Regions from separate parts of the Peribacillus sp. QJM3NY_7 genome, predicted to be linked through region 2. Evidence: predicted binding sites of a transcription regulator. Region 2 holds the regulator's gene; the other holds the start of a gene.
What was found. Region 2 encodes NrdR, which represses ribonucleotide reductase genes. Its sites were predicted from a motif close to AACACNATATATNGTGTT; they were not measured.

Region 1 (12,659 bases), 370 kb from region 2:
CATGTTTTGACCAATTTAAACAGAACACCACTATTTGAGGTTTATCGTGAATATGGAGGTAAAACGATTGATTTTGGCGGCTGGGAACTTCCTGTCCAATTTTCGGGTATAAAGGATGAACATGAAGCCGTACGGACAAAAGCGGGGTTATTTGATGTTTCCCATATGGGGGAAGTCGATGTTAAGGGGCCTGGGAGCCTTTCCTTTTTACAGAAGATGCTGACAAATGATATATCAAAGCTGCAACAGGGCGGGGCCCAATATACCGCCATGTGTTATGAAAACGGAGGCACGGTTGATGATCTTATCGTGTATAAAAGGGCTGAGGACGACTATCTGCTCGTGGTCAATGCAGCGAATACAGAAAAAGATTTCAATTGGCTTCAAGCGAATTTAACGGAAGATGCCCAAATTACGAATGTATCAAGTGACTATACACAGCTGGCACTTCAAGGACCAGCTGCAGAGAAGATATTACAAAAACTATCCGGAAGTACTGACTTAAGTGAAATTGGATTTTTCAGGTTCAAGGATAATGTCATGATTAACGGTATCTCCACGCTGGTATCCCGTACTGGATACACTGGTGAAGATGGTTTTGAAATATATAGCGACAGTAAAAATGGCCCTGCCCTTTGGAAGGCGATTATGGATGCCGGTAAGGAAGAGGGGGTTCAGCCAATTGGTTTAGGCGCTCGTGATACCCTGCGTTTTGAAGCGAAACTGCCGCTGTATGGGCAGGAGCTTTCGGCGGACATCACCCCGATAGAAGCCGGGATTGGTTTTGCAGTAAAAGTGGATAAGGAAGTTGATTTTTTCGGGAAAGCCGTTCTTGCTGAGCAAAAGGAGAAAGGGGCTCCCCGGAAGCTTGTGGGAATTGAAATGATTGACCGTGGCATTCCACGTCATGGGTATAAGGTCTACAGCGGTGATGAAGTCATTGGCGAGGTCACGACTGGTACCCAATCGCCAACATTGAAGAAAAACGTTGGATTGGTACTTATCGATAAGGAATTTTCGGTGCTGGATGCGGAAGTCGAAGTGGAAATCCGTTCCAAACGTTTGAAAGCCGTTATAATACAAACACCTTTTTATAAAAAACCACGTAAATAGAGGGGAATGGTCATTAGATGAAACATCGTTATTTACCCATGACAGAGCAAGATAAACAAGAAATGCTGGAAGCGATAGGGGTATCCGCTGCTGAAGAACTTTTCAATGATATCCCTGAAAGCGTTCGTTTTCAAGGAGAATACGATATCAAGCCTGCTAAATCGGAACCTGCATTAATGAAAGAATTATCAAGGCTTGCTGCAAAGAATGCGGACCTTAAAAATTATGCTTCCTTCCTTGGTGCGGGTGTCTATGACCATTATGCGCCGGTCATCGTCGATCATGTTCTTTCCCGTTCTGAGTTTTATACGGCGTATACACCGTATCAGCCTGAAATTTCACAGGGCGAGCTTCAAGCAATCTTTGAATATCAAACGATGATATGTGAATTGACGGGTATGGATGTGGCTAACTCCTCCATGTATGACGGCGGGACGGCGCTGGCTGAAGCAGCGATGCTTGCTTCAGGACAGACAAGGCGGAAGAAGATTCTCATTTCAGGAACCGTTCATCCTGAATCAAGAGAAGTTGTGAAGACATATGCAAAAGGGCAACGCGTGGAAGTGATCGAAATTCCTCATAAAGACGGTGTGACGGACTTAGCTGCTTTAAGGGAATTGGCGAATGATGACATTGCAGGAGTGATCGTGCAATACCCGAACTTTTTTGGCCGGATCGAGCCATTGAAAGAAATGGAAGAAATCATTCATGACGTCAAGTCCATGTTTATCGTTTCCAGTAATCCGCTTGCATTGGGAGCTTTGACATCCCCTGGTGCACTCGGTGCAGATATCGTAACGGGGGATGCTCAGCCATTCGGCATTCCAGCGGCATTCGGTGGCCCTCATTGTGGATATTTTGCGGTTACTAATAAACTTGTACGGAAAGTTCCGGGCAGACTCGTCGGTCAAACGGTCGATGAGAATGGAAAAAGAGGGTTTGTCCTGACGCTTCAAGCTCGTGAACAGCACATTCGCCGTGACAAAGCCACATCCAACATTTGTTCCAATCAAGCTTTGAATGCCTTGGCCGCTTCTGTTGCAATGACCGCGCTTGGGAAAAAGGGTGTCAAAGAAATGGCCGTGCAAAATATTCAAAAAGCACATTATGCAAAAAAAGCAATTATGGCAAAAGGGGTGGAAGTGATATTCGACGGTCCTTCGTTTAATGAATTTGTCATTAAACTGCCTGCTCCGTTTTCAGAGGTCAATAAAAACCTTTTTGAAAAAGGGATGATCGGCGGCTTCGATTTAGGGACGGTTTATCCTGAATTGAAAGACCATATGCTGGTTGCGGTAACTGAACTAAGAACAAAAGAAGAAATTGATGCACTTGCGCAGGAATTGGGGGATCAACATGAATAATCAAGATCAATCACTCATTTTTGAAATCAGTACTTCCGGCCGGATCGGGTACAGTCTGCCAGAAATGGATGTTGCAACTATTCCGCTCGAAGAAATTCTTCCTGCCGACTACATCCGTGAAGAAGAGGCAAAGCTTCCTGAGGTGTCCGAACTGGATATCATGCGTCACTATACTGCACTTTCCAAACGGAATCATGGGGTGGATTCGGGTTTTTATCCGCTGGGTTCATGCACGATGAAATATAATCCGAAAATAAATGAAAATGTGGCACGTTTCAACGGTTTTGCCCATATCCATCCATATCAAGATCCCGCTACTGTACAAGGAGCATTGGGACTATTATTTGATTTGCAGGAACACTTAACGGAAATCACCGGGATGGACCAAGTGACATTACAGCCTGCAGCAGGTGCCCACGGTGAATGGACAGGATTGATGATGATTCGCGCTTTTCACGAAGCGAATGGCGATACAGAACGGACGAAAGTGATTGTACCTGATTCGGCCCATGGTACGAATCCTGCCTCTGCCACTGTTGCCGGACTAGAAACGATTACGGTGAAGTCCGATGAAAATGGGTTAGTCGACCTTGAAGATTTAAAACGTGTTGTCGGACCTGATACGGCGGCCTTGATGCTGACGAACCCCAATACATTGGGATTGTTTGAAGAAAATATTTTGGAAATGGCACAACTTGTCCATGATGCAGGTGGGAAGCTTTATTATGATGGAGCGAATCTGAATGCAGTCCTATCAAAAGCACGACCGGGTGACATGGGCTTTGATGTGGTTCATTTAAATCTCCATAAAACATTCACAGGCCCGCATGGAGGCGGCGGCCCGGGTTCTGGTCCTGTAGGTGTGAAGTCCGACTTGATTCCTTACTTGCCTAAACCTCTTATAGTCAAGCAAGGCGAGCAATTCGTCCTTGATTATGATCGTCCGCAATCCATTGGCAGGGTAAAACCTTATTATGGTAATTTCGGAATAAACGTGAGGGCATATACGTACATCCGTTCAATGGGTCCTGATGGCCTTAAAGCCGTCACAGAGAACGCGGTCATCAATGCCAATTATATGATGCGCAAGTTGGAACCTTATTTTGACTTACCATATAATCGTCATTGTAAGCATGAATTCGTATTAAGCGGACGCCGGCAAAAGAAATTGGGGGTAAGGACGCTCGATATAGCTAAAAGATTGCTGGATTTCGGGTATCATCCTCCAACCATTTACTTCCCGTTGAACGTGGAAGAAGGAATGATGATAGAACCGACTGAAACCGAGTCAAAAGAAACGCTGGATGCGTTCATCGACGCGATGATCCAGATTGCCAAGGAAGCGGAAGAAACCCCGGAAATCGTTCAGGAAGCTCCGCATACAACCGTAATAAAGCGGCTTGATGAAACACTTGCTGCAAGAAAACCCATTTTGCGTTATCAAGCCTAGATTAGTAGCTTACACGAAAAAAATCCCTGCCTTCCGGCGGGGATTTTTCATGTTTATGTAAGATTCCATTAAAGTCCAACTGTTGACTTTCTTTTACTTGAGCTATGGAATTAAAAAGAGCCCATGCCGAGATGGGTCTTATTTCTTTGCTTTGATTTTCCCGGTCCACATCTTGAAACCGCCCTTTAAGTGAAAAAGTTCCCTGTAGCCCTTTTTGTATAGCATGGCTGCAGCTCTGCCGCTGATGATTTCGCTTTGAGCGTACAAATATACAGGCTTGTCCGGCCTAATTTCGACCAAGCGGGTTTTCATTTGAGTCATAGGGATGTTTCTTGCGCCTAAGATATGACCATTTTCGAAATCATTCGGTTCCCGCACATCAATTAGCTGCACTTTTCTGTAGTTGGCGATAAATTCGTCCTGTGTTAGTGTTTTAACGATTTTACGCTGGCGGTACCAATTAAAAAGTGAATACGCAATAACCACTCCGAGGATGATGAGCAGAGTATATAATATTTCCAAACATAAAAACTCCCTTCTACCTTAACGAATACAGACAATCTTTATTATATAATTGCTTTACCCAATAATCAAAAAGAATTTTCATCAAATTCTTCATGACTTGATAGCACTTTCTTTTTTAGAGTGTTAAAGTCTGTTAAACTACTACATGTGAGTTTTTTGTGGGGGATTGAAAAACGTCTATCGAAACGAGGGGTAAGGATGACTAAAGAAAAATGGGGTTTTATAGATTCGGGGTATTGTTCACCGGCTTTTAATATGGCGCTGGACGAAGCCCTGTTAAACTGGCAAAGCAAAGGGGAAATTCCGCCGATCATACGCTTTTACGGCTGGGATCCAGCGACATTGTCGATCGGTTATTTTCAAAAGGCAGAAGCGGAGATTGATCTGGAAGAGGTCAAAAGGCAGGGCCTTGGTTTTGTTCGCAGGCCGACAGGAGGACGAGCGGTACTGCACGAACATGAATTGACTTATAGTGTAATCGTTCCAGAATCCTATCCGGGAATGCCAACCACCGTTACTGAAGCTTATCGTGTCATTTCTGAAGGAATATTGATGGGGTTCAGGAATCTTGGATTGGATGCTTATTTTGCCGTGCCTCGGAGCGAACAGGAAAAAGCGGCTTTAAAATCGCCCAGGTCTTCCGTCTGCTTTGATGCACCTAGCTGGTATGAACTGGTCGTTGAGGGCAGGAAGGTCGCTGGCAGCGCTCAAACCAGGCAAAAAGGCGTCATCCTTCAGCACGGGTCCATTTTGCTTGAGCTTGATGATGATAAGCTCTTTAGCGTATTTAAATTCTCAAATGACAGGGTTAAAGAGAGAATGCAAAAAAACTTAAAAAACAAAGCTGTGGCCATGAATGATATTGCCGGGAGAAAGATAACCATCCCTGAAGCGAAAGAAGCTTTCGAAAAAGGTTTTGCCGAAGGACTTTCGGTCGATTTAGAGCCATATGTCCTCACTGAAAAGCAATTGCTGGAAGTGAAGGCAATTGCAGAAAGCAAATATGAAAGCGATGAATGGAATTTCATGAGATAGAGTAAGCATAATTAGAGTGGATAATAAAAAGTTTTTTCAGATTTGTTTGACCGAATAACACATTCCTTGCAGGGATAAGCCCTAAAAGGGATGGGGAAAAAGCAAGGTCCAAATTAATTGAAATCTGATGAAAAATTATTATAAATCGACATTTTCCTCCCTTTTGCTAACTATATTAATTGATTTAACGTTTGACAAAATTAAAAGTTATTCAAAACAAACACAATATATAGTAGTTGAAATATTTAATACGACACTATATGTTGATTTTTGAGTTTCGCTATGATAAATTTAGGGTACTTGTTAAGCGAAACGGACATGTAAGGCTACATAAGGATTTTTGCGGCAGCAAGAACGGATCATGAAACATATAAAGGAGAGGGAATTATGTCGGTTGTAATAAAAGAAGCTTTAAAGGTTGATCTAGAAAGGTTGAATAAGGATATTTCTTTATTTCCCCAGGTTCACCCTGTAACTGCTGATATGAAAATGGCGCATAAGGGAGTGTCCCGTCTAGTCATGCTTGACCGCTATTCTTTTAAGGATACTGAAAAAATCACACTCTCGGCAGGCGATTTCGTCGTGTTGACGATTAAGGAAGATCCGAAATTCCCGGCAAGGGGTCTCGGTTACATCGTTGAAATTGATTGGGAAACCAAAAAAGCCAAGGTATTGGTGGATGAAGAATTCCGTGGCGTATTGGATAATCCGGAAGAAGTTGAGACGGGAATTGTAAACCGTCCGTTGGATATAATCGAAAAGCCTCTTGAAATATACTATGAACAAATTGCGAAACGTAATGCAACGGGATTGGCATCAGTGGAAACCACGGAAGAAAAAAGAACGGAATGGTTCAATAAATTCTATGAAGAATTAAAGAACCTTAATTTCGTCCCGGCAGGCCGAGTATTATACGGTGCAGGTTCCAATACGGATGTTACTTATTTCAACTGCTATGTAATGCCATTCGTACCGGATTCACGTGAAGGTATTTCAGAACATAGGAAACAAGTGATGGAAATCATGAGCCGCGGCGGCGGAGTGGGTACGAACGGATCGACACTGCGTCCAAGAAACACTCTGGCAAAAGGGGTCAATGGAAAATCCTCGGGGTCAGTGTCATGGCTTGACGATATTGCAAAACTGACGCATCTTGTTGAACAGGGCGGCAGCAGACGAGGCGCGCAAATGATCATGCTTGCTGATTGGCATCCCGATATTGCAGAGTTCATCATTTCCAAAATGCAAAATCCAAGGATTTTGCGTTACCTAGTGGAAAACACCAAAGATGAAGCCATCAAGAAATATGCCACGGATAAATTGAAATTCACGCCGCACACGGAACAGGAAACGGCTATGTATCAAGGGATCATCAATTATAAGGAGATTCCTGGCCAAGGCGGGTTCAGCGAGAAAATCATTAGGGATGCAGAGGAAAAGATCCGTACAGGCGGAACATACAGTGTCCATAATTCGGATTTCTTGACTGGAGCCAATATCTCCATTTGCCTGACCAAGGAATTTATGGAAGCGGCTGAACAAGATGCGGAATATGAATTACGTTTTCCTGATGTTGAAAGCTATAATGCCGAAGAAATGGCCATTTACAATGAAGAATGGCATAATGTCGGCGATGTTCGCGAATGGGAGAAAATGGGTCATAAAGTCCGTGTTTACCGTAAAATCCGGGCTAAAGAGCTTTGGAACTTAATAAATATTTGTGCAACATATTCTGCTGAACCAGGTATTTTCTTTATCGATAATGCTAATGAAATGACGAATGCCAAAGCATACGGTCAACAGGTTGTAGCCACGAACCCTTGTGGAGAACAGCCATTGGCCCCATATTCAGTATGTAACCTTGCTGCTGTCAATCTGGCTGAAATGGCTGATAAAGAAAGCAAAACGGTTAATTTCGAGAAACTTAAGCAGACAGTTGAAGTCGGTGTGCGCATGCAGGACAATGTCATTGACGCAACTCCTTATTTCTTGGATGAAAACAAAAAACAGGCACTGGGCGAGCGAAGAGTTGGACTAGGTGTAATGGGTCTGCATGACCTGTTGATCTACTGTGAAACGGAATATGGCTCTGAAGAAGGAAATATCCTGGTTGACAAGGTGTTTGAAACGATTGCGACCACAGCTTACAGGGCTTCGGTGGAACTTGCTAAAGAAAAAGGCAGTTTCCCGTTCCTGATCGGGTCAACGGACAAAGAAACCAATGAGCTTAGAACACGTTTCACACAAACCGGATTTATGGAAAAAATGCCGGAAGATATCAGGGAAAGTGTTGCTGCGCATGGTATCCGTAACTCTCATTTATTGACAGTGGCTCCTACGGGAAGTACAGGAACGATGGTTGGGGTATCAACAGGTCTTGAACCGTATTTCTCCTTCACGTATTTCCGCAGCGGCCGTCTTGGTAAATTCATTGAAGTTAAGGCTGACATTGTACAGGAATACTTGGATCGCCATCCAGAAGCAGATACAGAAGAGCTTCCAAAATGGTTCATTTCCGCTATGGAATTAGCTCCAGAAGCACATGCTGATGTTCAATGCATCATTCAACGCTGGATTGACAGCTCGATCAGCAAGACGGTCAATGCTCCAAAAGGATATACTGTCGAACAAGTTGAAAAGGTATATGAACGTCTATACAAAGGCGGAGCAAAAGGCGGAACGGTATATGTGGATGGCAGTCGTGACAGTCAGGTCCTTACGCTCAAAGCGGAAGAAAACCAAATGGACGAGCAGCTTGAAATGGATGAATTGACAGATGTGGAAGAAAAGAAAAAAGTTGTATTGGTCGATACGATAAATGAGCTGCGTTCGACGAATGTTACAATTGGTTCGGAAGTGGGTAACACTTGCCCCGTATGCCGTAAGGGTGAAGTTCAGGAAATGGGCGGATGCAATACGTGCACGAATTGCGGAGCGCAATTGAAATGCGGGCTATAAGCTGATGCAAAGGAAGTCGTTAAGTATGCTGCAAAGCTATCTTAACGGCTTTTTTTAGAGTCATTAATCCAGGGCAGTGACAGCCTGTTCAATTAAATACCAATAAAGAAGACCGAATCATCGTAAATTCGGTCTTCTTTTCACGTTCAATCAACCATTTTCATTTTGCTGCCCTATTTCCTTTTCGGCTAGATATTGGTTGCCATCTTTCAATACCGAAAATTCATCGACGGAGTCTCCCGGTATATTCCTTGGATTTGGAAATTTATTATCTGTTTGAACGGTGATCGTTTGTTTTCCCATTCCATTTGTCAAGAAGTCTCGTTTATTAGCCATATCGCATCTCCTTCATTTTGAATTTCCAAGTAAAAACAATCATGAGGATAAAAGAATAAAGAAAAACTATCCTTATTAATTAGATTGTGTAGTTCGATTGAAAGTATGAACAAATCGAAAAAAGAATGGAGATCGAAATGAAACCATTTATGCCACAGTTAGTATATATCGAGCCAAGGGCATTGGAATACCCGCTTGGCCGGGAATTGAAGAAGAAATTCGAGGATTTGAACATTGAAATCCGTGAGACCACGTCGCATAACCAAATTAGGGATCTTCCTGGAGAAAATGATCTGCAAAAATATCGTGTCGCCAAATCGACACTCGTGATAGGAATCAGAAAAACATTGAAATTCGATTCTTCAAAGCCATCTGCTGAATATGCCATTCCTCTTGCTACAGGGTGCATGGGGCATTGTCACTATTGTTATTTACAGACGACACTCGGATCAAAGCCATATATTCGGACATATGTGAATCTTGACGAGATTTTCGAGGCTGCCGAAAAATATATAAATGAGAGAAAGCCTGAAATTACCCGTTTTGAGGCAGCGTGTACATCGGATATCGTCGGAATTGATCATTTGACACATTCATTAAAAAGGGCCATAGAGTATTTTGGGAAAAGTGAATATGGGGTTCTTAGGTTCGTCACTAAATTCCATCATGTCGATCATCTGTTGGATGCTGAACATAATGGAAAAACGAGGTTTCGCTTCAGTATAAATTCACGTTATGTGATAAAAAATTTCGAACCCGGGACTTCGAGCTTCGAAGAACGGATGGAAGCGGCACGTAAAGTGGCAGGTGCCGGATATCCCCTGGGTTTTATCGTAGCTCCAATATACCGTCATGAAGCATGGAAGGAGGGCTACCATGAATTATTCGAACGGTTGAGTGAGGCCTTAAAAGGGGTGGATATCCCTGACTTGACTTTCGAATTAATCCAGCATCGGTTCACTGGTCCAGCAAAAAAAGTGATTCAAAAAAACTATCCGAAAACAAAATTGGAACTGGACGAAACGAAGCGTAAATATAAATGGGGCCGATATGGAATTGGTAAATATGTTTATCAAAACGAGGAAGCGGCAGAACTGGAAACGACCATTCGTGGGTATATAGCGGAATTCTTCCCGAAAGCGGAAATTCAGTATTTTACCTGAATCAAGGCAATTTTCTTTTTAAAACTGTCATAAATCGCTCTAATCCTGCTTAGAAATGTAAAGACCGGATTAGGGGAGGGCAGCTATGATTATTGACGGCGTTTTTTCCGGAGGCGGGATTAAAGGCTATGGTTTAGTGGGAGCCCTGCAGGAATTAGAAGAAAAGGGATTTGTATTCCATCGAACAGCAGGTACGAGTGCAGGATCCATAATTGCAGCATTCGTAGCGGCTGGGTACACGGGAAAAGAAATGGAAAAGTTTTTTCTTGATATAGATTTAAGCGGCCTGCTGGATAAGAGGCGTGGTCTTTTGCCTATCCCATTTGCTAAATGGCTTCTTTTATACTGGAAACTGGGCCTTTATAAAGGCAACGCCTTGGAAGCATGGGTCGCCGGTAAACTTGCCGAAAGGAATGTAGTTACCTTTAAGGATGTTCGGCCGAAATCACTCCGTATCATAACCTCTGACATTTCAAATGGGAAATTGGTCGTACTGCCTGATGATTTGCCTAATTATGGAATAGACCCGAGCGCTTTTCCAGTGGCAAAGGCAGTAAGAATGAGTTGCAGCATTCCGTATTTCTTTGAGCCAGTCAAACTTAATGTCGGAAAAAGCAAGTTCCTTTTTGTTGATGGAGGTGTGTTAAGCAATTTTCCAATGTGGTTATTCAATTCAGATCATGTTAGAAAGGAAAGACCGGTCATTGGCCTGCGGTTAAGCGTCGATGAGATATGGAAACCGCATGAGGTGGATAATGCGGTTGAATTATTCTCCGCACTATTCAAAACGATGAAAGATGCCCATGATGCTAGGTATATTTCCAAGAAACACGTCCATAATATTGTATTCATCCCGATGAAGGGAATTTCTGCAATGGATTTTAATCTGAATGATGAAAAAAAGGGTGAATTGATCAATAACGGCAGGCAGTGTACGAAGGAATTCCTTAAAAAATGGACTTATTGATAATAAATAAAAAATCGGGCTCTTAAAAAGAAGCCCGATTTTTCTTTTTATTCTTTTTCCCTTCGATGACGGTTAAGTGACTATCCGTTTTCTTTCTCCATTTTATTTTCTTTGATGATTTTGCTGCAGAGAAGCTAGCCACATTATCTTTTTTCGAAGTTCGGTTTTTTAGCCTTTTTTTCGATTGGCGGGCAGCCTTTCGGAATGCTTGCTGCTCTTTCTTAACTGGTTTTCCCTTTGTTAATCCGGTATAAATCATATAAATAATCCCTGCGACAATGGCTATTATGAGAATGTTTCTAAAAAAGCCAATCGGGTCATTAAATAGTCGGCTCAATAGTCCGAGGACTCCGAGGGCGATGATTCCGTATATCATGAAAGATATGAAACGTTTCAACAAAGACACCTCCTTAAGAGCATCATAAGCATTTTTAGCTTATTTTAAACATTCTAAATGTAAAATATTTGAAAAAATGAAGATCATTCATTTAGTTAGTATATGATTTTTCATCATCAAAATGTGTATAGATGTTTTACACAATTACATCCGATTCTAAACCTTTTTTGGTCTCTTTTTCCATCCTCAATAATTCTTGGAAGGATGCCAATGCGACTTCGACTTGATCATCGGTAGGGGCTTTGGTTGTCAATAACTGAAGCCAAAGGCCGGGATAGCCAAGGTAACGCAGGATGGGAGTGTCCCTTACTTTGTTAGTCAACTGCAAGACTTCGAATGCTATGCCGAGCACGACGGGGATAAGCAAAATGCGATTGACGACACGAACCCATAGCGGATCCGTTGGTACAAGAAGATAGATAAACATCCCTACAATGACAGTAAATAAAATAAAACTGCTGCCACAGCGATAATGAAGGCGGGAACTTGACTGCACATTCGCAACCGTCAATTCTTTTCCGCTTTCAAAGCAATTAATCACCTTATGCTCTGCTCCATGATACTGAAAGACCCGCTTGATCAATGGCGTCAAGGAAACTACATAAATATATACGAGCAGTAAAATCAGCTTGAACAAGCTTTCCACTAATACCTGAGCCGTATGGCCACTGAAAATGGGTTCTGTCAATTTTGCGAGGAAGACAGGAATCAAGGTGAAAAGCAATTTCCCAAATAGGAAGGAGATCACACCGATAACGGCAACACCTAGCCAAAGACTTAATTTAGAGGGGTCTTTCGTTTCTTTTTTCGTTTCTACCTGTTTTTCCCCGTCTTCTTCTTCTTCATACTGTTCAGTTGAAAAGTTAAGATGTTTCGAACCGGTGGCACTTGACTGAATCAGTGATACGATACCCCGTAGAAACGGTATTTTTTTTAAGCGGTTTACAACAGGTTTCGATTCACGCGGCAGATGATAATATACAATCGTCGAATCTTTGCGGCGTACCGCAGTGACTGTGTGATGTTTGCCACCGAACATGACGCCTTCCACTACAGCCTGCCCTCCATAAACGGGTTTTTGAACCTCAGACATTTCTACACCAACCTAATAGTTATTCACGTAGCTCTCTCATGGGTGCTAACATGTGTATTATCAAGCATCACAAGGGTTTAAGGCGGTCCTCCAAAATGGAATGGAAGCTTTATCCCTTACAATTGCTTTTTGAATGTTGAATCACAGGAAGGTATTATCCTGTGTACATTATAAATTTCAACAGAGGAAGGGGATTTTCCTCTGAAAAAAGCAGATTATTTATGATTTAATCATACAGAATTAATCACAAAACCTCTA
Region 2 (12,659 bases):
CGAGTGATCCAAAGTTTGCGGAAATCACGTTTCTTTTGACGACGGTCACGGAAAGCATAGTTTCCTGACTTCATTACTTGTTGGTTAGCTACTTTGAAAAGAATATGTTTCGCGCCATAGTAACCTTTAGCTAATTTTATTACCTTTTTACGACGTTTGCGAGTAACAGTACCGCCTTTTACACGTGGCATGTTATTTCCCTCCTATTTAACTCGATAAATCGAACTTATTTAATGTTGTCTAGCATATGACGAATACGTTTGAAGTCACCTTTGCTTACAAGGCTAGCTTTGCGAAGCTTACGCTTTTGCTTAGTAGATTTGTTAGCAAATAAATGGCTTGTGTAAGCGTTAGAACGCTTAAGTTTGCCGGATCCAGTCTTTTTGAAACGTTTAGCAGATCCGCGGTGAGTTTTCATTTTAGGCATAAGGTATTCCTCCTCATTACAAATTACTTTACAATTACTTTTCGTTTTTCGGTGCTAAGATAATGAACATGCTGCGCCCGTCCATTTTTGGGTGTTGCTCGATTGTAGCCACTTCTTTACATGCTTCAGAAAAACGAACGAGTACACGTTGACCAATTTCCTTATGCGTAATGGCACGTCCTTTGAATCGGATAGAAGCTTTTACTTTATCGCCTTTTTCAAGGAATTTAATACCGTTGCGAAGCTTCGTATTGAAATCATGCTCTTCAATCGTCGGGCTCAAACGAACCTCTTTCAGACTGATGACTTTTTGATTTTTACGTGCTTCCTTGTCTTTCTTTTGCTGCTCGAAGCGGTGTTTTCCGTAGTCCATGATCCGGGCTACCGGAGGCTTTGCATTTGCAGCAACTAAAACTAGATCAAGATTTACACGAGCGGCAATTTCCAATGCTTCGAATTTCGTTTTAATTCCAAGTTGTTCTCCGTTTTGGTCAATAAGACGAACTTCACGGGCTCGGATGCCCTCGTTTACCATCGCGTCTTTACTAATAGTTAGCCACCTCCAAAGATATTGGCGAATACGAATATTTGAATAAATTCGGTCACGCTCACAACTCGCTTACAGGATATAATCATAATAAAAAAGTGTGGATGCATGTTGCACCCACACTTGATAGACTCATTCAGAAAGATCCAAATAATCAAATCATGACCTGTTAACTGCATTGTTTGCGTCAACCAGGTGAGAAGCGGGTGCTTCTTCTTTCATCAAACACGTATTCAATTCACTTTAGAAATATATCATAAACACTGATGACTTGTCAAATGCTAAATTTTATTCGTTTTTCACAACAAAATTAATATTATCAGACATTCAGTTATTTGACAATACGTTTTTTAAAGTAATTTGGACAAAAAATATTCATCATGATACTTTCCATCAAAAAACAGTGATTCCCGCTTTATTCCTTCCTTTTCGAACCCCATCTTATGATACAAGGAAAGCGCAGGGGCGTTGTTTGCAATCACGGACAATTCCAGGCGCCGTATTTCGTTAGTCCGTGCATGCTCCTCCATTTTCTGAAATAGCTTCGTACCGATGCCTTTTCCTCTAACCTGTTCATGGATGCCGATGACGATTTTGGCGGAATGCCTCGTTCGGCCCATTTGATTGCCCAATAAGATTAGGTAACCATTCAGCTCATTGCCGCTAGCGGAAACGAGGACAATGGAAGGGGGATTTTTTTCGATTTGCTCCAATTGCTTTTCCATTTGTTTCGCTGTAGCTTTTCTTTCCCCAGGGTTAAACAGCATATACCCGGAATCTTCTACATGATTGAACAGAGCAGCCAAGTTACCCGCGTCTTTCCTTGAAGCCCTTCTAATCTCCATTTATCCCCATTCCCCCTTTAGTTACAGTCCATACTGGCCGAAGCCATCACATGTTAAGAGTCTTCTTTCGCCTTTTTCTTTTTCTCAATGGTGTCCCAAGAAAATAGGACTATCCAAAAAAGCAGGACCGGGACGATGGCATATTGTCGATAATCATCCAATAACAATAAGATGATGATGACAAGGAATGTCGGTCCGAATAGATAAGTAAATTTCTTTTTCATGCTGCCCCTCCTTTTCATTGCTGTACATATTTTCACATGATGGTTTCATTTTATCATGCCATGATTAAAAAGAGGGACACAACTATATGTGCCCCTCTTTTTGCTATTAACGGCTCACTTCCGCCTTAATCGCTGAAACGAAATCTTCAAATGCGATCGTTTCGGATTTTTGTTCACCGTATTTACGTACATTCACGCTGCCTTCTTTGGCTTCATTGTCTCCAACGACCAGCATATACGGGATTTTTTGCATTTGTGCTTCACGGATTTTGTAACCGATTTTCTCGTCACGTGTATCCAGGTCGACACGAATGCCTTGCGCTTTAAGTTTTTCCTGTACTTCTTTCGCATAATCCAAGTGCACTTCAGGTGAAACCGGGATCACCTGTGCTTGGATAGGTGCAAGCCAAGTAGGGAATGCCCCCTTGTATTCTTCAATCAAGTAAGCGACAAAACGTTCCATTGTGGAAACGACGCCGCGGTGGATAACAACCGGACGGTGCTGCTTGCCGTCCTCACCGACGTAATTAAGGTCAAAACGTTCAGGAAGCAAGAAATCAAGCTGAACAGTGGAAAGCGTTTCATCTTTCCCTAAGGCAGTGCGCACCTGAACATCAAGCTTAGGACCGTAGAATGCCGCTTCACCTTCCGCTTCAAAGTAATCAAGACCAAGCTCATCCATGGCGCCTTTTAACATGCTTTGCGCTTTTTCCCACATGTCATCATCATCGAAGTATTTTTCTGTATCCTGAGGATCGCGATAAGACAGACGGAATGAATAATCCTTGATATCGAAATCTTTATAAACTTCCAGAACAAGGTTCACAACACGCTTGAACTCTTCTTTGATTTGGTCGGGGCGAACGAAAATGTGCGCATCATTCAATGTCATCCCACGTACACGCTGAAGGCCTGAAAGGGCACCTGACATTTCATAGCGGTGCATCAAGCCTAGCTCGGCAATCCGGATTGGCAGTTCGCGGTAGCTGTGGATGCTGTTTTTATAGACCATCATGTGATGCGGACAGTTCATCGGACGCAGGACAAGCTGTTCGTTTTCCATCTCCATGACCGGGAACATGCCGTCCTGGTAATGATCCCAGTGTCCGGATGTTTTATAAAGGTCCACGCTTCCCATTACAGGTGTGTAGACATGGTCATAGCCTAAACGTTCTTCCTTATCCACGATATATCTTTCGATTGTACGGCGAATTGTCGCGCCTTTTGGCAACCACATCGGCAGCCCTTGCCCCACTTTCTGTGAGCTCATGAACAAGTTCAATTCTTTGCCGATTTTACGATGGTCACGTTCCTTGGCTTCTTCAAGGAGACGCAGGTGTTCGGCCAAATCTTCTTTTTTATAGAAAGCCGTACCGTAAATGCGTTGAAGCATTTTGTTTTTGCTATCGCCTCTCCAGTATGCTCCAGCGATGCTCAATAGCTTGAATTCTTTGATTTTCCCAGTTGATGGAACATGAATTCCACGACAAAGGTCAAAAAATTCCCCTTGCTCATACAGTGTTACCTGCTGATCGGCAGGAATCGCATCGATCAATTCCAATTTATACTCGTCGCCGATTTCTTTAAAACGGGAAATCGCTTCATCACGACTCACTTCGATGCGGGAGATTGCCAAGTTTTCGTTGACGATTTTCTTCATTTCTTTTTCAATCAATGGAAGGTCTTCGGGAGTCAATGATTCCTCTAGATCCATATCATAGTAAAAGCCGCCTTCAATGACTGGCCCTACGCCGAATTTAGCATTTTTGTACAAACGTTTGATCGCTTGTGCCATCAAGTGCGCTGTACTGTGACGCACTACTTCAAGAGCATCCGCTGCGTCCTGTGTGACGATTTCGATTGTACCATCTTGTTCAATCGGACGTTTTAAATCATATAATTCACCATTGAATTTTCCGGCAATGGATTTTTTCCTTAAACCAGGACTGATGGATGCAGCGATGTCTTCAGTTGTTGTGCCTTTAGCAAACTCCTTGACCGCTCCGTCAGGAAAAGATATTTTCAGTAGTTCTGACATTCAGTTTCACTCCTTCTTATTTGTTCGAACAAATTACAGGTTTTTGATTCCATTACAACACAAAAAAGCCCGCCCCTGTATAAAACAGGGACGAGCTTAGTAATAAATATCATTAACCCGCGGTTCCACCCTCGTTCCAGCTTGCTTTTCACGGCAAAATGGCACTTGTAACTTGGTAACGGCAGCTTCCCGTCAGCTCATATTCGCAGAATGCCTGCTTTCCGAGCCGAAGTTTAAAGGTGGTAAGTGTTCCATGCGAATAGGAAGCTTACAGCCTGTTGGCTTCCCTCTCTGATAATCGGCGACTAGAATACCCTTGTCCTCATCATAACTTTTAGTTTTTTAATAGTATGTAGGAAATTATAATTTGTTATACGGCGAAAATCAAGGTTAATTTTCTTTTTTCCACGAAAGTTCATTCAACTGCTAGAAAATGATGAAAGTGGCAAGATAGTCGCCCGTTCTTCGAAAATCCTTGAAATGGTCTGGATGAGCCCCTCTTCCTTGTCATCGGTATAGATGCACAAGTTTTCAGGAGCAATCGATAAAAGCGGGGCAAGTATCACCGTATCGAGAAAAAGTGAGCTTTTGGCAAGAAGCCTCCTGTCAATCATACTATTGATTTTTGGACGGTCGAGTTTGCTGAATTTCTGATCATAGAAGTGAAAACCGTCCCGGTTGACAAGGTGAAGCTTTCTTAATTTCGACTCCTGCCCTTGAAGGCAATCACGGAGCGTAGCAATGAAATTTTGATAGTCCTGTTCCAGCTTATATTCATCAATCGCCTTGACGACATACTTTTCCAAAGTGTGCTGAAACGATTTTAAACGGAAGGTCGTAAAAGAATCGAATGAAAAAGATACCTTTCCAGCCAAGATGCTTTGAAGTCCTTCCTCAATCAATCGTTTCTCCGTACTGAATGCTCCATCTTGATTCCTGGCTCTTTCCGCCTCGATGATGGATGATGCAATTTCAATGATGGCTTCAATTTCTTCCCGTTCCCTATAAAAAAATTTACCGACTATAATTTGCTCCAGAACAGGAAGCGTCTTTTCTTCCAATAAAAAAGAATGGAATGCATCACGAAGCAGAATTAGCCATTCATCACCTGAAGATTCCGTCATATCCACATGCATGCCTTGTTGCGGAATAAATCGAATATATGCTTGAAATTCTGCCCCCAGTGGATGGACAGAAACGAAATTCAGTAATTTCAATGCCTCTGAATCGTTTTGAAACAAAATTTGCACTACGACATCCCCCCTTCCCCCTTGCTTCTTTTTTCATGTATATGGGGATGGGGACGTGTTTAGAAGTAGGATGGGCCTTGTAAGAAGAAAAAAGTGACCTCCATTAAGAGACCACTTTTCTTCATCTTCTCCGATTCACGCCATCAAGCTTGACCGGCTCGGCTAAATATTGAATTCTTTCCAGTACCCGGGCCGCCTTCACTTCTTCTTTCTCACCGCGCTGTGAAAAGGTCAGGTGGTTCTCCAGGCCATTCATATCAAAATTCGAAGTGAAAAATGTCGGCAGGTTTTCCAGCATCCTAAATTGCAAAATCGGACCAAAAACCTCATCGCGTCCCCAGCTCGTCATGGATTCCGCTCCAATATCATCAAGCATGAGGATAGGTGCCGTTTTCACCATTTCAATTTTTTCATTGACCGTATTATCACCTATCGATCCCTTAAGTTCCCTCAAATAGTCAGGTACATAGACTATAAGGGAGGAAATTTGCCTTTTTGCAAGTTCATTGGCGATCGCACCTAATAAGTACGTTTTCCCAACACCGAATTTCCCATATATATACAAGCCTTTTTGCCTTTTACCCGGCTCATATTCCATAATGAACGACATCGCTTTACTTAGGACAGACAAGCGTTTGTTTTCATCATCCGTTTGGGTAAAATCTTCAATGCTGGCCTTTAAAATATCCTTCGGTACATACAGGCTGCGGATCAGCTTTTCCCGTTTCCGCTTTTCATCCTCTGCCAATTTCCTCGGGCAGACTTCATAATGCAGGTTCAGGGCTTTTCCTTGCACCACCAATTTAGGATAATACCCTTGCATCATATTGATGCAGCCATCCAAGCTCGGACATTTATCACACTTATTGCTCTGTGAAGTGAACTCATAAAGCTTCCCCAAGTTTTTATCAATCATTTCCTTCGTGACCGTCGAGCTGTTGGCATTCATGAATAACCGCACTTGTTCGTTTTCAAAAATCTCCTGTTTCAGCTTTTCATAACGCTGTTGAAATTGATTTGTATTGGCCAATTTATTAAGGGACCTATTAATCTTTTCCATCGTTCATTTCACCTCCCGCTTTCCACAGCTTCCATTTCTCCAGAAGTTCGCGTTTTTGGGCATCCAATTCAGGCTGATCCGCATTCTGCTCCTGCTGTGCTTCTTCTTTTTTCTCAAGCCACTCAGGAACCACTTCTTCCCGTATCGCCTTTTTCCGGCTGCCCTTCGCAGCATTCCTGCTTCCTTGAGCCCAGTCCTGATATTTCCTATGTTCATTTTTGGCCAGTTCCATCGCCTCGACGACTGTTGAGACCTTTAGCCGTGCCCAATGGCCTGCCAGCTTTTCCACATAACCTTTCGTGAACTTCATATCCGTTTTGAGCATGACATATTCAATCAAGACATTGACGACACCCGGATTCAGCTTTTGGTTGATCATCACGCCCTCAACCACTTTCAAATCACCGCTTGACGGCTCTGCACCGCCAGACAATTGCATCAGCCGCTCCCTCGGGGAAATCGTCTCCAAATGACGGATTAACTCTTGTTCCTTTGTTTTCGGTTCTTCTTTTTGTGTCCGTTCACGAATTGGCTGCACCCGATTGACAAGGGAAGGCATATCGGCCTGCCGTTCAATCTGGTACCAGTCCCTTGCCGCCTTTCTAAGCAATTCCTCATCAATCTCATCATCCAATGAAACGGCATCCATTACTAGTTTTTGCATTTCCAGCGGATCAATGCCATATAAAAAAGCGAGTTTGGCAATCGTACTTTTTATTTTAGGAGTAAAAGCCTTTTTCGGCACGATCGAGGATTTCATCCCGGCAAATAAAAGGTCAAAATCGAATAAGTCATCAAACCCCGATGGCTCAACGCCTTCCGCCCGATCGATGTATTGCTGTTCAGGCACCGGTTTCCATTCGTTTTTCGCTTCATCCGTTACATATAAAGAGTCCAAATGGTCTGATGAGAATACTTCCGCAAAAGATTTAGTCACACCTTCATATTGATCGGTTAAGATATGGTCATCACAAAAGAACCTCTTTAACCGGTTGAATTGAGCTTTACCGATTTTTTTGTATAAGTAAATATTCAGCATTCCATCCGTGAAAAACTGCTGGGGTGAAAGCGGCGGGTTTAACTCATAAATGAATTCCTTCGTTTCATTTTTCGATTTCTTATATACATTCAACAGGCCGATTCCTTCAAGTAAAAGGCGCGCTTCGTAAATATCACCTAACTTAAGGCCGATGGTATTCATTAATTGATAATGCGAGGAGGTTTCCGACCATAGCCTGTTTTCCTCCAACTCACTCCATAACGTCATATATAGGCTAATGCAGATAGGTCCAATAAGAGGTTGATATAGTCGGGTAAGTATTTTCCGATCATAATCATGAAGCAGCCCCGCAGATGAGACCAAATATGAATCAGCTGGGAGCAATTCTTGCCAATGCATTGACATCTCCATTCAAACCTTTCAAAAGATGTAGTGAAAAAAGAGCCAAAGTGAATCTTCAGCTCTACTTTCTTTCTTTATTTATTAAATCTTTCAGTTCATCAATAAAGACATTGATATCTTTAAATTGTCGATAGACGGATGCGAACCTTACATAGGCAACCTCATCGACTTCTGCCAGCTTGTCCATTACCATTTCGCCGACACTGTCGCTTTTCACTTCCGATATGCCCTGGTTGCGTAGTTCTTTTTCTACATAACTGGTAATTTGCTCTAGTTCTTTCAAGGGAACCGGACGTTTTTCGCAAGCCCTGATTAAGCCACGCAGGATTTTATCACGACTGAACTCTTCACGTGTCCCGCCCTTTTTCACTACAATAAGCGGTGTTTCCTCCACCTTTTCAAATGTCGTGAATCGAAAACCACATGCCTCACATTCACGGCGTCGTCGAATCGATTTACTTTCATCGACTGGCCTGGAATCGAGCACTCTTGTTCCGTTATATTGACATGATGGGCATTTCATCATTATCAGCTCCGTATTTTATGTAGGACTCCCCTATCTAAATGTTCCCCAAGGAATTACTTCTCTATCTTAATCTTATATTAAAAGGAACGGACAGTACAAGTAAAAAGTGTAAGTTCCGGCAGCAGGCACTTTTTGTTCTGCCGTTGAAGCACCGTTGCCAAGGGCATTGTGCTTCAAGGCAATCCTCTCTAATAAAGTGAATCAGACTGCCGATTCATTGCATTAAAAAAGAGATGCACCCATGGCATCTCTGTGTATACATTTTTTTATAGGGCACTTATATTGGCTTTTTTCATTTGTACAGGACCTAATCCACGTGGTAATTCTATGTTTTCACGTGTTTGCGCATTCAAAGCTTCTGCAATATAATCTGCCGCAATATTCGGATCCAAGTTACCGCATGTATAGACATCAATGCTCGCATAGCCGTGTTCTGGAAAACTGTGAATCGTTAAGTGTGATTCAGAAATGATGACAACCCCGCTGACTCCTTGTGGAGCAAATTTGTGAAAGGCAACTTCTCGTACCTCTGCACCTGATTTCAAAGCAGCGTCAACAAAAATCTTTTCAATTAAATCGATATTGTTCAGTTTTTCAAAGTCACAACCCCAAAGTTCAGAAATGACATGTCTACCCATTGTTTCCATAGTGTAAGCTGTTTCCATATTAAGCTTCCCCCTTACAATGATTTAAAAATAAGTTCTGATAACTACCACGGGGGAAAGTTAGTCCAAAGAGGTCCTAACCCTTTAAGTAGCCATCATGCAAACCGTTTTGAAGAAGTTCACGATTCATAGTATATATGGTTTGAATTTTTTTTGCAACTCCAAATTGAATTTTTGGAAAGATAAGCTTTATATGTAATGGGGATATAGCGAAGGTTCCAATGTGGAGCAAATTCCGTCTTTTGTTTATTCAGTGCCATAAAGCAGCCGGGAATTCATGGATCACTGCATGAAAAATAGCCCGCTAAAAAATTTTAGCAGGCTCGGGTTTTTCATTTTATTTTACTGATAATTCGACTTCGGACATTTTTTTCAACTCGGAGCCAACCAATTTTACAAGGTCCACTACACGGTTGGAGTAACCCCACTCATTATCATACCAAGCAAGGACCTTCACTTTCCTGTCCCCGATCATCATCGTTGTCAATCCATCGATGATTGCAGAGTGTGGATTCGTTTTGAAATCACTGGAAACTAAAGGTTCCATCGTGAATTCCATGATTCCTTTGAGTTCATTTTCTGAAGCGTCGATGAAGGCTTGGTTCACTTCTTCAATCGTGACATCACGGTTTAAATCCACAACAAGATCGACTAAAGATACGTTTGGTGTCGGTACTCGTATCGCCATTCCATGAAGTTTGCCTTTTAATTGCGGCAACACTAGCGAGATGGCTTTTGCAGCTCCTGTAGTCGTAGGAATCATGCTTTCCGCAGCGGCACGGGCACGTCTCAAGTCTTTGTGCGGGTTATCGATATTATTTTGATCATTTGTATAAGAATGTATCGTTGTCATTAAACCGTTGTTTATGCCGAATTTTTCATCAAGCACTTTTGCAACAGGTCCAAGGCAGTTCGTTGTACAAGATGCATTGGATATGACGAAATGCTTGTCAATTTCCAGCACCTCCTGATTCACTCCCATTACAATGGTAACGTCTTCATTTTTACCCGGGGCTGATAATATTACTCTTTTTGCTCCTGCGTCTAAATGAAGAGCCGCTTTAGAACGATCATTGAATTTGCCAGTGGCTTCAATTACAATATCTATGTTCATCTCTTTCCAAGGCAATAGCTTTGGATCGCGGTTATTTATTAGTTTTACTTGGCGGCCATTCACTACTATTGAATCATCTTCAGCTATAATGATACCGTCGAATTTACCATGTATCGTATCATATTTTAGTAAGTGTGCTAAAGTTTCAGCTGGATAGCTTGCATTTATGGCAACAATGTCCAAACTCTCGTCTAATATGGCTTTTCGGAAAACCATTCTTCCAATTCTCCCAAATCCGTTAATCGCTATTCTTGAATTCATTGTTCGGACCCTCCAGAAATATTAGTGTTATACTTATTACCTTTCACATGTAATTAGTATAACATAATTCAGAGGAATTGTGCTAATAAAAATGCGGATTGTTTTATTTTTTCAACATAAAAAGAAGAAACCGGGCGGTTTCTTCTTTTTATCATGATTAAATGACATACCATTCGCTAAGTATGACCTTCACTTGCCGCTTCGTTTCATTAATGTCACCATTATTATCGATGACGGCATCCGCTAAGGCCTTTTTATCGGCCAAGGGCATTTGCGAATTGATCCTGGCAAGTGCCTCCGTCTCCGAAAGACCATTCCTATTCATTAATCGCTTCAATTGTACTTGCTCATCCACATAGATCAAAAGCGTCTTATCCACCATGAATGTCAGCTTGCTTTCGAATAGGAGCGGAATATCCATGAACACCGTTTCTTCTCCTGATGATAGTGCCGCTTCCGTTTTCAGCCGCATCCAATTCCTGACGGCAGGATGCACGATACCATTCAACAGCAATCTCTTTTCTTGATCATTAAATATGATCGACCCAAGCTTTACGCGATCTATATTCCCATCCGTCAATAAGATATCTTCTCCAAATGCTTTCACAACTTGGTGATAGGCTTCTTCACCTGGCTCAACGACAGCACGGGAAGCCAGATCTGCATCGACAATCGTGAATCCGAGTTCCTGTAAATAGAGGCTGACAGTGCTTTTCCCACTGGCAATGCCTCCGGTGATTCCGATGATTTGTCCCATAAGCTCCCCCCTTTTAACCTTATCATAATTTGAATAAACCGATGATGATCAATAATACACCTGGGAGAAAGGTCAAATGCTGGACAACTTTATTATTTGAAAGCAATTTTCCGCTTTGAATTCCGCTCCAAATGAAAATCGAACTCATAACAGCGATGCACCCTGCGAGGATGATCGGTGAAATCCCGATCATAGCCGCTCCAACTCCGGCCCCGAACGCATCCAGCGAAAGTGCAAACCCCAGAACAAGCGCTTCAACGCCTGTTATCGTACCTGATTTATCAAAATCGGCATTCAATGGTTTTTGTAAAATATTAATGACTACCCCAAGTGATTTAATTTCAAAATTAAAGATGATCTTTTCATGATATCTATCATCTTTCAAATCCTTTTCAGGCTTAAAATACTGGTATACCATCCAGGCACCAAGAAAAATGAGGATGATGCCGCCTGTTTTTTCAGCCGCCCCGATAGATATGAGCTGACTGATGAATTGTCCGATGACCATCGCTATACCTAAACTCAATGCAGAACAAAATGAGATGACCGCTATTGACCTTAAGGGGATTTTCATCTTCCGCATACCGAATGTCAAACCGACGCCAAATCCGTCAATACTAACTGCAAAAGCGAGAAAAATAATTTGTAGCCACATCGGAATATTACTCCTTCCCTACTCGTTGCTACCCTAGTATATGGAAGGAGCCCATCCGATGTGTTTGAATAAACATGACCTATTTTAGCGGCTGGCATGACGGACAAATATGTGTGCCGCGTCCTGCAACAACCAGTTTTTCAAGTGGCGTGCCGCATGTTTTGCAGTTCTCGCCTTTTCTTCCATAAACATTCAGTTCCAACTGAAACATGCCGATTTGCCCTTGGGAATTAATGTATGAACGAATCGTGCTTCCGCCTTTTTCCACAGCTTCACCTAACGTCGCAATGATTTCAGCATGCAACGTTTCGATTTCCTGCAACGAGAGTGAAGATGCCATTCTCTCCGGATGGATACCGGAACGGAATAACGACTCGTCCACATATATATTCCCAATCCCGACGACAACGGTTTGATCAAGGAGAACGGGCTTGATTTTCCTATTGGTTCTTGCCAACTTCGCACGAAGACCTTCGACAGTAAAATCTTCGGATAACGGTTCAGGCCCTAAGTGCAGCAGGGGCAACTGTTCAAATTCTTCCCCTTTGGCAAATAGATGCATTGTTCCGAATTTCCGGACATCCCTGTACCGAAGTTCACTGCCATCAGTGAAAGTGAAGATCACATGGGTATGCTTATCATACGGCTCTTCTTTTGGATGAACGCCGTATTTCCCTTCCATTCTTAAATGCGAAACCAGCGAATAATCATCCAAGGTGAAAATGAGGAACTTGCCCCGACGGCCTATTGCAGAAATCGTCTGCCCCCTTAAGGCATCCTGAAACTGTTCGACAGGCTCAGGCGCTTTAATGATCTTTGGCCAGAAAACGGACACTTCCTTGATCTCTTTTCCGAGTACGAGCTGCTCTAACGTTCTTCTGACTGTTT

Region 1: AC0VX1_RS17195 (vitamin B12-dependent ribonucleotide reductase) is a predicted target of NrdR. The motif match lies at 5,707-5,724, and genes of this name have one in related genera.

The regions. Positions count from the first base shown of each region.
Region 1 is NZ_CM149663.1:3,591,645-3,604,303, reverse strand. Features, by position in the region: gene gcvT (glycine cleavage system aminomethyltransferase GcvT) at 7-1,113, shown strand; gene gcvPA (aminomethyl-transferring glycine dehydrogenase subunit GcvPA) at 1,131-2,477, shown strand; gene gcvPB (aminomethyl-transferring glycine dehydrogenase subunit GcvPB) at 2,470-3,927, shown strand; gene AC0VX1_RS17205 (rhodanese-like domain-containing protein) at 4,066-4,449, opposite strand; gene AC0VX1_RS17200 (lipoate--protein ligase family protein) at 4,651-5,487, shown strand; gene AC0VX1_RS17195 (vitamin B12-dependent ribonucleotide reductase) at 5,875-8,445, shown strand; gene AC0VX1_RS17190 (hypothetical protein) at 8,596-8,781, opposite strand; gene splB (spore photoproduct lyase) at 8,919-9,944, shown strand; gene AC0VX1_RS17180 (patatin-like phospholipase family protein) at 10,030-10,911, shown strand; gene AC0VX1_RS17175 (SA1362 family protein) at 10,934-11,308, opposite strand; gene AC0VX1_RS17170 (DUF1385 domain-containing protein) at 11,445-12,401, opposite strand.
Region 2 is NZ_CM149663.1:3,962,565-3,975,223, forward strand. Features, by position in the region: gene rplT (50S ribosomal protein L20) at 1-191, opposite strand, end outside; gene rpmI (50S ribosomal protein L35) at 227-427, opposite strand; gene infC (translation initiation factor IF-3) at 462-962, opposite strand; ribosomal protein L20 leader region at 1,061-1,198, opposite strand; gene AC0VX1_RS18980 (GNAT family N-acetyltransferase) at 1,325-1,819, opposite strand; gene AC0VX1_RS18985 (hypothetical protein) at 1,873-2,043, opposite strand; gene thrS (threonine--tRNA ligase) at 2,150-4,081, opposite strand; gene ytxC (sporulation protein YtxC) at 4,501-5,331, opposite strand; gene dnaI (primosomal protein DnaI) at 5,453-6,391, opposite strand; gene AC0VX1_RS19005 (replication initiation and membrane attachment family protein) at 6,378-7,790, opposite strand; gene nrdR (transcriptional regulator NrdR) at 7,855-8,316, opposite strand; gene speD (adenosylmethionine decarboxylase) at 8,586-8,966, opposite strand; gene AC0VX1_RS19020 (glyceraldehyde-3-phosphate dehydrogenase) at 9,322-10,359, opposite strand; gene coaE (dephospho-CoA kinase) at 10,517-11,116, opposite strand; gene ytaF (sporulation membrane protein YtaF) at 11,139-11,771, opposite strand; gene mutM (DNA-formamidopyrimidine glycosylase) at 11,851-12,659, opposite strand, start outside.